2 regions of the Thalassotalea sp. Y01 genome follow, and region 2 is predicted to be linked to the other one. Evidence: predicted binding sites of a transcription regulator. Region 2 holds the regulator's gene; the other holds the start of a gene.

Region 1 (4,867 bases), on a different contig from region 2:
ATTAATGAATTTGAGACATTGTTACCATCACCGATATAACACAGATTTAATCCGTTAAGTTGACCAAAGGTTTCGGTTAAAGCCATGTAATCAGCCAAAGCCTGACACGGGTGATATAAATCACTTAAGGCATTGATAACTGGAATACCTGCGTGCTCCGCCATCTCATCGAGTACCGATTGTTTGAACACACGGGCAACAATGGCATCGCTCCAACACGCTAAGTTTTTGGCAACGTCTTTAACCCGTTCACGCTCACCTAATTGGCCATTTTGCTGACCTAAATATAAGCTATGACCGCCCAATTTATTAATGCCAAAATCAAAACTAACATGAGTTCGCAAGGATGGTTTTTCAAACAACATAGCAACGGTTTTACCGGCTAGGGCATTTTGGTATTTTGGTAAGTTATTTTTAATATCAATCGCTTGCGTAATTAACTGGGTTAATTGCGTATTATCAAAATCACTATCTGCAAGAAAATGTTGCATCGACATATGTATCTTCCTGTTATTAAGAAAATTTATTAAGTTTTAAAGTGTAGGAATAATGCGGGTGCCAAACTCGCCATTACTGTTTAACACAAACAGTTTTTCAGGCGATTTCCAACTGGCAACCGCGATACTTCGTCGTAATCGGTTGGCTGCAGCAAATGCAGCGTTAACTTTAGCGATCATGCCACCGGCAATGACGCCTTGTTCGATAAGGTGTTTGGCTTGCTCACCATCAAGTGTAGCAAGGTATTTTTGATCGGCACCTTTAACCCCGGCGACATCAGTTAACAACACCAAATCAGCATTGAGTAACTCACTGATAGCCACCGCTGCATCATCGGCATTCACATTAACTAACGTGCCATTGTCTAAGCTGCCAATAGAACTGATTAACGGCAAACAGTTTGCCGCGACTAATGAATTTAACAAGCTCGCATTGCCCGCTTGAGGTATACCAACACAACCTAATTTGGGGTCAGCAGGCAAACACACAATGGACTGTCCATCATGCAATGCTAAGCCGACTGTTTTTAAACCACTATGGTTCGCTATTGCCACCATATGCTTATTAACCGTACCCGCTAAGGCGCCGCTAATAACCGCCATATGAGCCTGTTCGCTTACCCGTAAGCCATCGATTTTTTTACTGACAAATCCAGCTTGTTGCAACATATCATCAGCCACACAGCCACCGCCATGGACGATAATAACGCCACGGTCTTGTTGTAACTGGCTAACAACCTTAAATAAATCTGACAGAGCCTGATCAGACTCCATTATCGCTCCACCAATCTTAATAACCAGAGGCCTAGTCATGCTGACCTCCAAGTAATGCTAAGGTCGGTTGCAAGCCAAAACTAATATTAAAACATTGCACCGCTTGTGACGCCGCGCCTTTTAATAAGTTATCAATGGCGCAACTAACCACCAAAACGTGTAACGATTCATCATATTGCCAATAAATGTTGGCAAACGGCGTATTGGCAACATCATCGATTTGCGGCCAGCTTTTACTGATACGCACCAATGGCGTGTGTTGGTAACACTGCTCAAACGCCATATCTACCTGTTGTTTAGTCACAGTGTCTTGCAAGTTAAGGGTTACCGTTGCCATTAAGCCACGTTTAAACGGCGCAATATGAGGATTAAAAATGACCTGAGCACCGGCTTCTTGGCTTATTTCAGGCTGATGGCGATGCTGTAATATATTGTAGGCTTTTAGGCTTAACTCATTAAAGCTGGTTGCTAATGACGCTTTGCGACCAGCACCACTGACGCCACTGATACCATTGACAACGATTAAGCCATCTTTTTGCTGTAAGCCGGCATCGATTATTGGTTTTAATGACAATAAACTGGCGGTTGGATAACAACCAGGCACGGCAACAATATGAGTTTCAGCGATGGCTTGCTGATTAAATTCGGCCAATCCATATACCGCTTGTTGCAACAAGTCGGTATGTTGGTGAGCAAAACCATAATATTTAGGATAATCGTCGGCGTCTTGCAGACGAAAGGCACCGGACAAATCAAACACTTTAACGCCTGCATCGACAAAAGCATTCGCCCACTGCTGTGAATATTCATGAGGAGTGGCAAAAAACACCGCATCAATTTCAGATTGGTGATCTTTTAACCATGCCGCTGAAAAAGCCTGAAGAGGCAGATCACAAACACCCTGCATCGCCGGATATAACTCGCTGAACTCAAGATCTGCTGATGCACTATTTTCAGATACAAGTAATTGCAAAACATCCACTTGGGGATGCTTTGTTAGGATTTTAACTAATTCAGCGCCGGCATAGCCACTAGCACCTATAATTGCAACTTTCACTTAACCTCTCACTTGCAATTTTATTCAACAAGAATAAATGTATGATTTCTATCAGCAGGGTATTATCCGCGATCCACATCCGCTCTGGCTACTATTTATACAAAACGGTTACAATAAAATCCGACAACCTATGGTCTTTACCCAGAAGCTTGATTAAACTGTCCAAAGAAAGATAACAGCGATAATATACTTATGCAATAAAAAAGCATAAGTATTTGCAATAAAGAGTAAGTAAATGTCAACAATTGTAAAGCTACCCAATTTTCAGCAAGCACTTAGTGAATTAATCGCCAGCCCATCGATCAGTGCTGATTCTGCATCACTCGACCAAAGTAACTTGGCGGTAATTGAAATATTAGCGACTTGGTTCAAGGATCTAGGCTTTGCAGTGAATATTCAAAAAGTGCCTGGAACCAACAATAAATATAATTTGCTGGCTAAGATAGGCAGCGGCGAAGGTGGCTTATTACTGTCCGGCCATAGTGATACCGTGCCTTTCGATCAACAAGGCTGGAACAGCGACCCGTTTGCTATACATGAGAAAGACGATAAGTTTTTTGGATTGGGTACCTGTGACATGAAAGGCTTTTTCGCGTTTATCTTGCAAGCCTGCAAGCAGCTACCATTAACCAAGCTAACAAAGCCGTTATATATTCTTGCCACAGCCGATGAAGAGACAACCATGGCTGGTGCACGCTTTTTCATCGAACAACAATTGGCCAAACCCGATGTGGCAATTATTGGCGAACCGACCAACTTAAAGCCGGTAATTATGCACAAAGGACATATGTCTCATCGTATTACGGTGGTTGGCAAGTCAGGCCATTCCAGCCAACCGGCGAAAGGCATTAATGCCATTGAAATCATGTTCGAGATTATTAAGAGCTTAATGACCTTAAAGCAAGAGCTTAAACATCAATATCAAAACACTGCCTTTTCAGTTACTGAGCCGACCTTAAATTTTGGTGCTATAAAAGGTGGTGACAGTGCTAATCGAATTTGCGGCGATTGCTACTTAGATATCGATTTACGAGCGTTACCTGGTATCAAAGATGAAGAGCTGCTGTTTTGGTTAAGTGAGGCATTAAAAGCAACGGCAGAGAAATATCCCGGTAGAGTTAACATGCAGGAATTGCATGCCAGCTCCCCTGCCTTCGCTGAAAATGAGTCCAGTGAGTTGGTTCACGTCGCTGAAAAACTCTCTGGGCATTGTTGTCAGGCGGTAAATTACGCTACCGAAGCGCCGTTTATTCAGCAATTAGGTTGCCAAACCATTGTCTTAGGCCCAGGTTCGATTGAGCAAGCACATCAAATAGATGAATTTTTAGCATTCGATCAAATCAAGCCAACGGAAAAAATCTTATTGGATTTTATCCAACACTATTGCCTGCGATAAACGAAAAGGACAGTTTGTCATGTAAACAAACTGTCCCTGTGAGATAGCACTATGTAGATTGCTTAACCTTGTTGCGGGCGAATACCTAAGGTGTGACAAATTGCATAGGTTAATTCGGAACGATTTAGCGTATAAAAATGAAAGTCATTAACCCCTTCACTACGTAATATCTTCACCTGCTCCATGGCGATATTGGCACCAACCATGTTTCGCGTTGTCGGGTCATCATCGAGTCCCTCGTACAATTTGCCCATCCAATCTGGAACGTGCACGTTAGTTAACCCTGCAAAGCGTTTTAAAGTGGCAAAATTTGATACCGGCAAAATGCCCGGTACAATCTCGACATCAATACCAACCGCAACACAACGGTCTCGAAAACGTAAATAGGCGTCTATATCAAAAAAGAATTGCGAGATAGCACGCGTCGCGCCAGCATCAATTTTTCGTTTCAAGTTGACCAAATCAAATTGCGCATTAGGCGATTCGGGGTGGGTTTCTGGATAGGCGGCAACAGAGATTTCAAAGTCAGCGACCCCTTTTAATACCTCGACTAAGTCGCTGGCATACATATTTGGTTTTTCACTGCTGTTTGGTAAATCACCACGTAACGCAACAATGTGACGAACACCGCTTTGCCAATAGTCTTTCGCAATATCGATTAACTCTTGTTTACTGGCATCAATGCAAGTCAAATGTGGCGCTGCAACTAAGCTAGTGTCACGTTGAATTCGTTTAATAACGCCATGTGTTCTATCTCGGGTACCACTGCCTGCCCCGTAGGTTACTGACACAAAACTAGGATTAAGCGGTTCTAGACGTTCTACCGAATTCCACAAGGTGGTTTCCATTTGTTCAGAGTTTGGCGGAAAAAATTCAAATGACACATTTAAGTCGCGATCCAAATCACGGACAGTACGATTTAACAAATCAAGTTGGCGAGCTTTAGCATTCATTTAATATATCCCCTTAATGACAACTTCTTTTTTCTTATGTTCTAAACGCTGGCACAAATTAACTAAGTCAGAATGCAAGCCGCCAGCGGTAACATCTCGACCGGCACCAGGGCCGCGTATGATCAATGGATTCTCTTGATACCAGTCACTCACCAATAAAAAGATATTATCGCAGGCTGTCAGATTTACA
Region 2 (4,867 bases):
TCGCGAGCAAATCATTACAGGCTGAAACGGTTGTCGATAGTATCAGTGAACTGAAAACCATGGTCGCGGAAAATAAAGGTAAGGTTATTTATCTCGATTTTTGGGCCTCTTGGTGTATTCCTTGTAAAAAGTCCTTTCCTTGGATGAATGAAATGCAGAACAAATATCAGCAGCAAGGATTAACGGTAATTTCGGTTAACGTTGATGTGAAACAGGCCATGGCGGAAGCCTTTATTGCCGAACACCCTGCAAACTTTTCGGTGATCTACGATCCCGATGGCCGATTGGCAAAAAAGTTTGAATTAAAAGGCATGCCAAGCAGTTTCATTTATGATCGCAGTGGCAAAATAGTCCAAGCTCATACCGGCTTTTTTGTTAACAAACAGGCACAATATGAAGCTGAATTGGTCGAGCTATTACAACAGTAAATGACCAGCAGTTAAACTCATCATTTTTCAAGGGGTCAGATGACTTGAATTGAATCAAGTCATCTGACCCCTTGAAAATAAAAACGGTCGCTATTGCGACCGTTTTTTATTGCGTAGCAACCAAGTGATTACGCGTTGATGAAATCAACACCTTCTTGGATATCTTTGTTTAGAGTCGCTAGCATGTCGTCTTTTGCTTTTTGCTCATAAGCGCTAAGCTCACCGTATGGTAAGTACTCTTCTACACCGTTCTTGCCAAGTACAACTGGTTGTGCGAAGTATTCAGCATCACCAGTGTTACCTTGAACATATGCGTAGTCAACAACGCCTTCTTCACCTTGTAGACCACGTACCAGTGATAAACAAAAACGAGCTGCTGCAGCACCCATAGAAAGTGTTGCAGAACCGCCACCAGCTTTTGCGTTAACAACTTCGGTACCAGCATTTTGGATGCGTGGTGTTAGTGCGTCGATTTCTTCTTGAGTAAACTCAACACCTTCAACTTGTGAAAGTAGAGGAAGAATAGTTGTACCTGAGTGACCACCGATTACTGGTACTTTAACCTCTGAAGTCGACTTGCCTTTTAGCTTAGCGATGAAGGTTTCGCTACGGATAACATCAAGAGTTGTTACACCAAATACGCGGTTCGCTTCGTAAGTACCTGCTTTTTTGAAAACTTCAGCAACAATTGGCACAGTGCCGTTTACTGGGTTGGTAATAACACCAACAAGCGCTTTTGGACAGTTAGCAACGATGCCTTCAGCAAGTGTCTTAATGATGCCAGCATTGACAGCAAATAGGTCAGCACGGTCCATACCTGGCTTACGTGGCATACCTGCTGGAATAATTACAATGTCACAACCTGATAGGGCAGTCGCTAAATCATCAGCGCCGTAACCTTTAACTGTTACATCAGTAGGTATGTGAGATAAGTCAACGGCAACACCTGGAACAACTGGGGCTACGTCATACAAAGATAACTCTGAACCTGCTGGTAATTGAGTTTTAAGTAATAGTGATAAGGCTTGACCGATACCACCGGCTGCACCAAGAACGGCAACTTTCATTGAATTTCTCCAAAATGATGTGAGTGTTAGTAATCACTTAACAGCCAATCTAGACGATAATTCCAGATTGAGTAATTACTTTAATTTTTTAGTGCACAAAAGATACAAAATTGAGACTAAAAATACAAACACTTTTGTCAACAATAGGGCTATGGTGATATGATACTTTAGTTCAGAATCTCGATATTTGTAATATAAACTGAACATTACAATAAGAAACGACAAGAATTGGGACACCTTTGGTCAAATAGACTCAGTCGAAATGAGCGTTAACCATTAGGTATTGGGGAATTGTTTTAACGTGATTACTGTCACCAGTAAACACCGAAAATACGGTCAAAAGAATAATTTATGAGCACACAGCAAAAACAGGAAGCTTTAATCAATGCGTTTAAAGATCTGCTAAAACAAGAGCAGTTTGGTTCACAGGGCGATATCGTTGAAGCCCTTAAAGCGCAAGGTTTTGATAACGTCAGTCAGTCAAAAGTTTCACGTATGTTAAGCAAGTTTGGCGCGGTCAGAACCCGCAATGCCCGACAGGAAATGGTCTATTGTTTACCTGCTGAACTTGGTGTGCCGACGGCAAAAAGTCCGCTCAAACAATTAGTGCTAGATATCGAGTCTAATGAAGTTATGTTAATCGTTCGTACCAGTCCGGGCGCGGCACAATTAATTGCTCGTTTACTGGACTCACTAGGCAAAGCCGACGGCGTTTTAGGTACCATTGCAGGCGATGATACCATCTTTATCTCACCAACCTCGGTTAATGATATACAGTCAATTAAAGAAAAATTGTTTATGCTATTTCAGAAAATGAATTAGGCAATTCAAGAATCGATGACAAAGGGCGCTTTAAGCGCCCTTTGTTTTTTCTAATGAGTTAAAGTTCCGCGGCTTGTTCTAATAAATCCATCGACGGCACAAAGAAAGATGCACCTGTTTCGGCTTGAGTATATTTTAAGATGTGATCGTAGTTGCCGTGCTCATCACCGGCATACATGCTCTTTAACTGCTCTTCAAAGTTGACTGGGGTGTAACAAAATGACACGAAGAACAGGCCTTGATTCTTCATATGACCATACGGCATGCTTTGTCTGAGTATTTCCATACTATTGCCATCAGCATCTTTTAGATTGGTACGTTTAACGTGTGCCGTTGGCGCTTTATCTTCTGAGGCGTATTCAATATCATCAACCTTGGTACGGCCAATAATATCTTCTTGTTGTTTTGTTTCTAAGCCTTCCCATGCTTTAAAGTTATGGCGAAAACGTTGGATATGCAGATAACTGCCTTTGCTAAAGTCACCACAGCTGTCGTCCAAAAGAGCAACCTCGCGTTTGTGTAATCCTTTGGGGTTTTCGGTACCGTCAACAAAACCGGTTAAGTCGCGACCGTCGAGATATCGAAAGCCTTTAACTTGTTCAACTAACTCTACGGCATCGCCTAACATTTCGCATACTTTGGTCGATACAACATGGTTAACATCGGCGCGGTCACTGCGAATTTGCAGGTACAGATCATAGTTTGTCGCCGGTGCAACGCGATTATCAACTTGAATGTGCTCAAAGGCTTTAAGTTGGCTAGGGCGAGCAGTAGGATAATAACGATCCCAATAATTAGCACCAATGGCGATAACAGTATTTAGGTTAGCTTCGGAGAAATTGTGAGCATATTCGTCGAACATGGCGGGAAGCTTTGCCAAAATCTTGCGAATAAACGCATCTTTATTATCTGTTACGTTAAACATCAGGTAGTAACTGTGCAGATTCGGTTCCGCACAAACGCCAAATTGCTCAATAGCCATCATTATTAACTCGCTAATATTTTTAATTAAGTATATGAATTAATGAACAATTAAGAAAGCGAGACGGGCATTATTTGGCAGCATTTACCTGAAAAAGTTTCTTATCGGGCCAACGTAGGGCGGTGAGTGTTCCTCCCCATACGCAACCGGTGTCGATGGCATGGATATTTTTCGCTATGGTATTGCCTTCAAGAGCCGCCCAATGACCAAATATCCAATCAACGTTGGCTAAATTCTGTTGCACTTCATACCAAGGCTGTAAGTGCTTGTTTTGATTGGTTTGTGGTGAACCTTTACAGTTTAGTTCTAGGCCACCATCTTGATAACAAAAGCGCATACGAGTCATGGCATTAACTGTGAAGCGAAACTTTTCGATATCGGAATGGGCGTGCTGCCATTTATTCGGGAAATCGCCATACATATCCCGTAGCCACTTTTTACGCTTCTTACTTTGCAGTTTTTTCTGTACAAAGGCCGACATTTTTAAGGCTTTTTTCGGGGTCCATTCCGGTGGTAAACCGGCGTGACTTAAGTAGGCATCGGCATCTGGAAGTTGCAATACGAGAGGTTGTTGCAGCAGCCAATCCATCAGCTCTGCACAGTCTTTGGCGTTGAGTAGCTCTTCAAGCTTGTCTTTTTTATTGACGCGGCCAATACCATGGTAAGTGGCAATTAAATGCAAATCATGATTGCCTAATACCGTTTTCGCCGCTTTTCCTAAGCCTTTTATATAACGTAATGTCGCTAACGAGTCTGGTCCTCGGGCAACAAGATCGCCGCAAAACCAAAGCTGGTCTTTTTTGGCATTAAAATTAATCTTGTCTACGAGTTGCAGAAGTTCTGTATGGCAACCCTGAATATCTCCTATCAGGTATATCGCCATAACTAGTTCAACATATTAGGAACGGCGAGACCGAAGACTGGGATGTCGACGCGATATTGGTTCTTGTCGAGGTCACGCATGGTGTAAAACCCCTCCATAGCACCAATAGGGGTCTTAATAATTGAACCACTTGAATAACGGTAACGCTGACCGCTGTTTAAGATAGGTTGTTGGCCGACGACGCCATCGCCTTCAACAGTGACTTTGTGGCCATTGGCGTCGGTTATTAACCAGCTGCGGGAAATAAGCTGTAGAGTCTTGTCGCTATTATTCTCTATCGTAATTGTATAGCTGAATACAAAGCGATTCTGGTAACTGTCCGATTGTTCCTCGATAAAATCTACTGAGGTTGTGACTTTGACAAGTTGTCCTGGATCATTACTGCTCATCTTTGCCCTACTATTATTTTTTTGGCGGGTTCTCTGCTAAATAATTAGCAACTTTTACGTATTCCTGCAAGCTGATATTTTCAGGACGTAGTGATGGCGAGATACCTAATTGCTCTAATTGCTCAGCGCTGAGTAGCTTTTTCAGGCTGTTACGAATGGTTTTACGACGCTGATTAAAAGCCTCGGTACAAACCCTATTTAACCACTTAATATCGTGGGCAGGGTGCTCTATTTGTTCACGCGGAACCAGACGGACAATAGCACTATCGACCTTCGGAGGCGGCTGAAACGCTTCT

What was found. Region 2 encodes ArgR, which controls arginine synthesis, uptake and breakdown. Its sites were predicted from a motif close to ANTGAATANNTATTCANT; they were not measured.
Region 1: a site for ArgR is predicted at 2,340-2,357, ahead of argC (N-acetyl-gamma-glutamyl-phosphate reductase). Genes of this name have one in related genera too.

Annotation. Positions count from the first base shown of each region.
Region 1 covers NZ_JABBXG010000007.1:197,281-202,147, reverse strand. Annotated here, with positions in the region: gene HII16_RS11915 (ornithine carbamoyltransferase) at 1-497, opposite strand, end outside; gene argB (acetylglutamate kinase) at 534-1,310, opposite strand; gene argC (N-acetyl-gamma-glutamyl-phosphate reductase) at 1,303-2,328, opposite strand; gene argE (acetylornithine deacetylase) at 2,564-3,724, shown strand; gene metF (methylenetetrahydrofolate reductase) at 3,787-4,677, opposite strand; gene metL (bifunctional aspartate kinase/homoserine dehydrogenase II) at 4,678-4,867, opposite strand, start outside.
Region 2 covers NZ_JABBXG010000003.1:174,165-179,031, forward strand. Annotated here, with positions in the region: gene HII16_RS05655 (TlpA disulfide reductase family protein) at 1-428, shown strand, start outside; gene mdh (malate dehydrogenase) at 557-1,495, opposite strand; gene argR (transcriptional regulator ArgR) at 1,847-2,317, shown strand; gene HII16_RS05670 (Dyp-type peroxidase) at 2,376-3,299, opposite strand; gene HII16_RS05675 (symmetrical bis(5'-nucleosyl)-tetraphosphatase) at 3,370-4,182, opposite strand; gene apaG (Co2+/Mg2+ efflux protein ApaG) at 4,185-4,571, opposite strand; gene rsmA (16S rRNA (adenine(1518)-N(6)/adenine(1519)-N(6))-dimethyltransferase RsmA) at 4,585-4,867, opposite strand, start outside.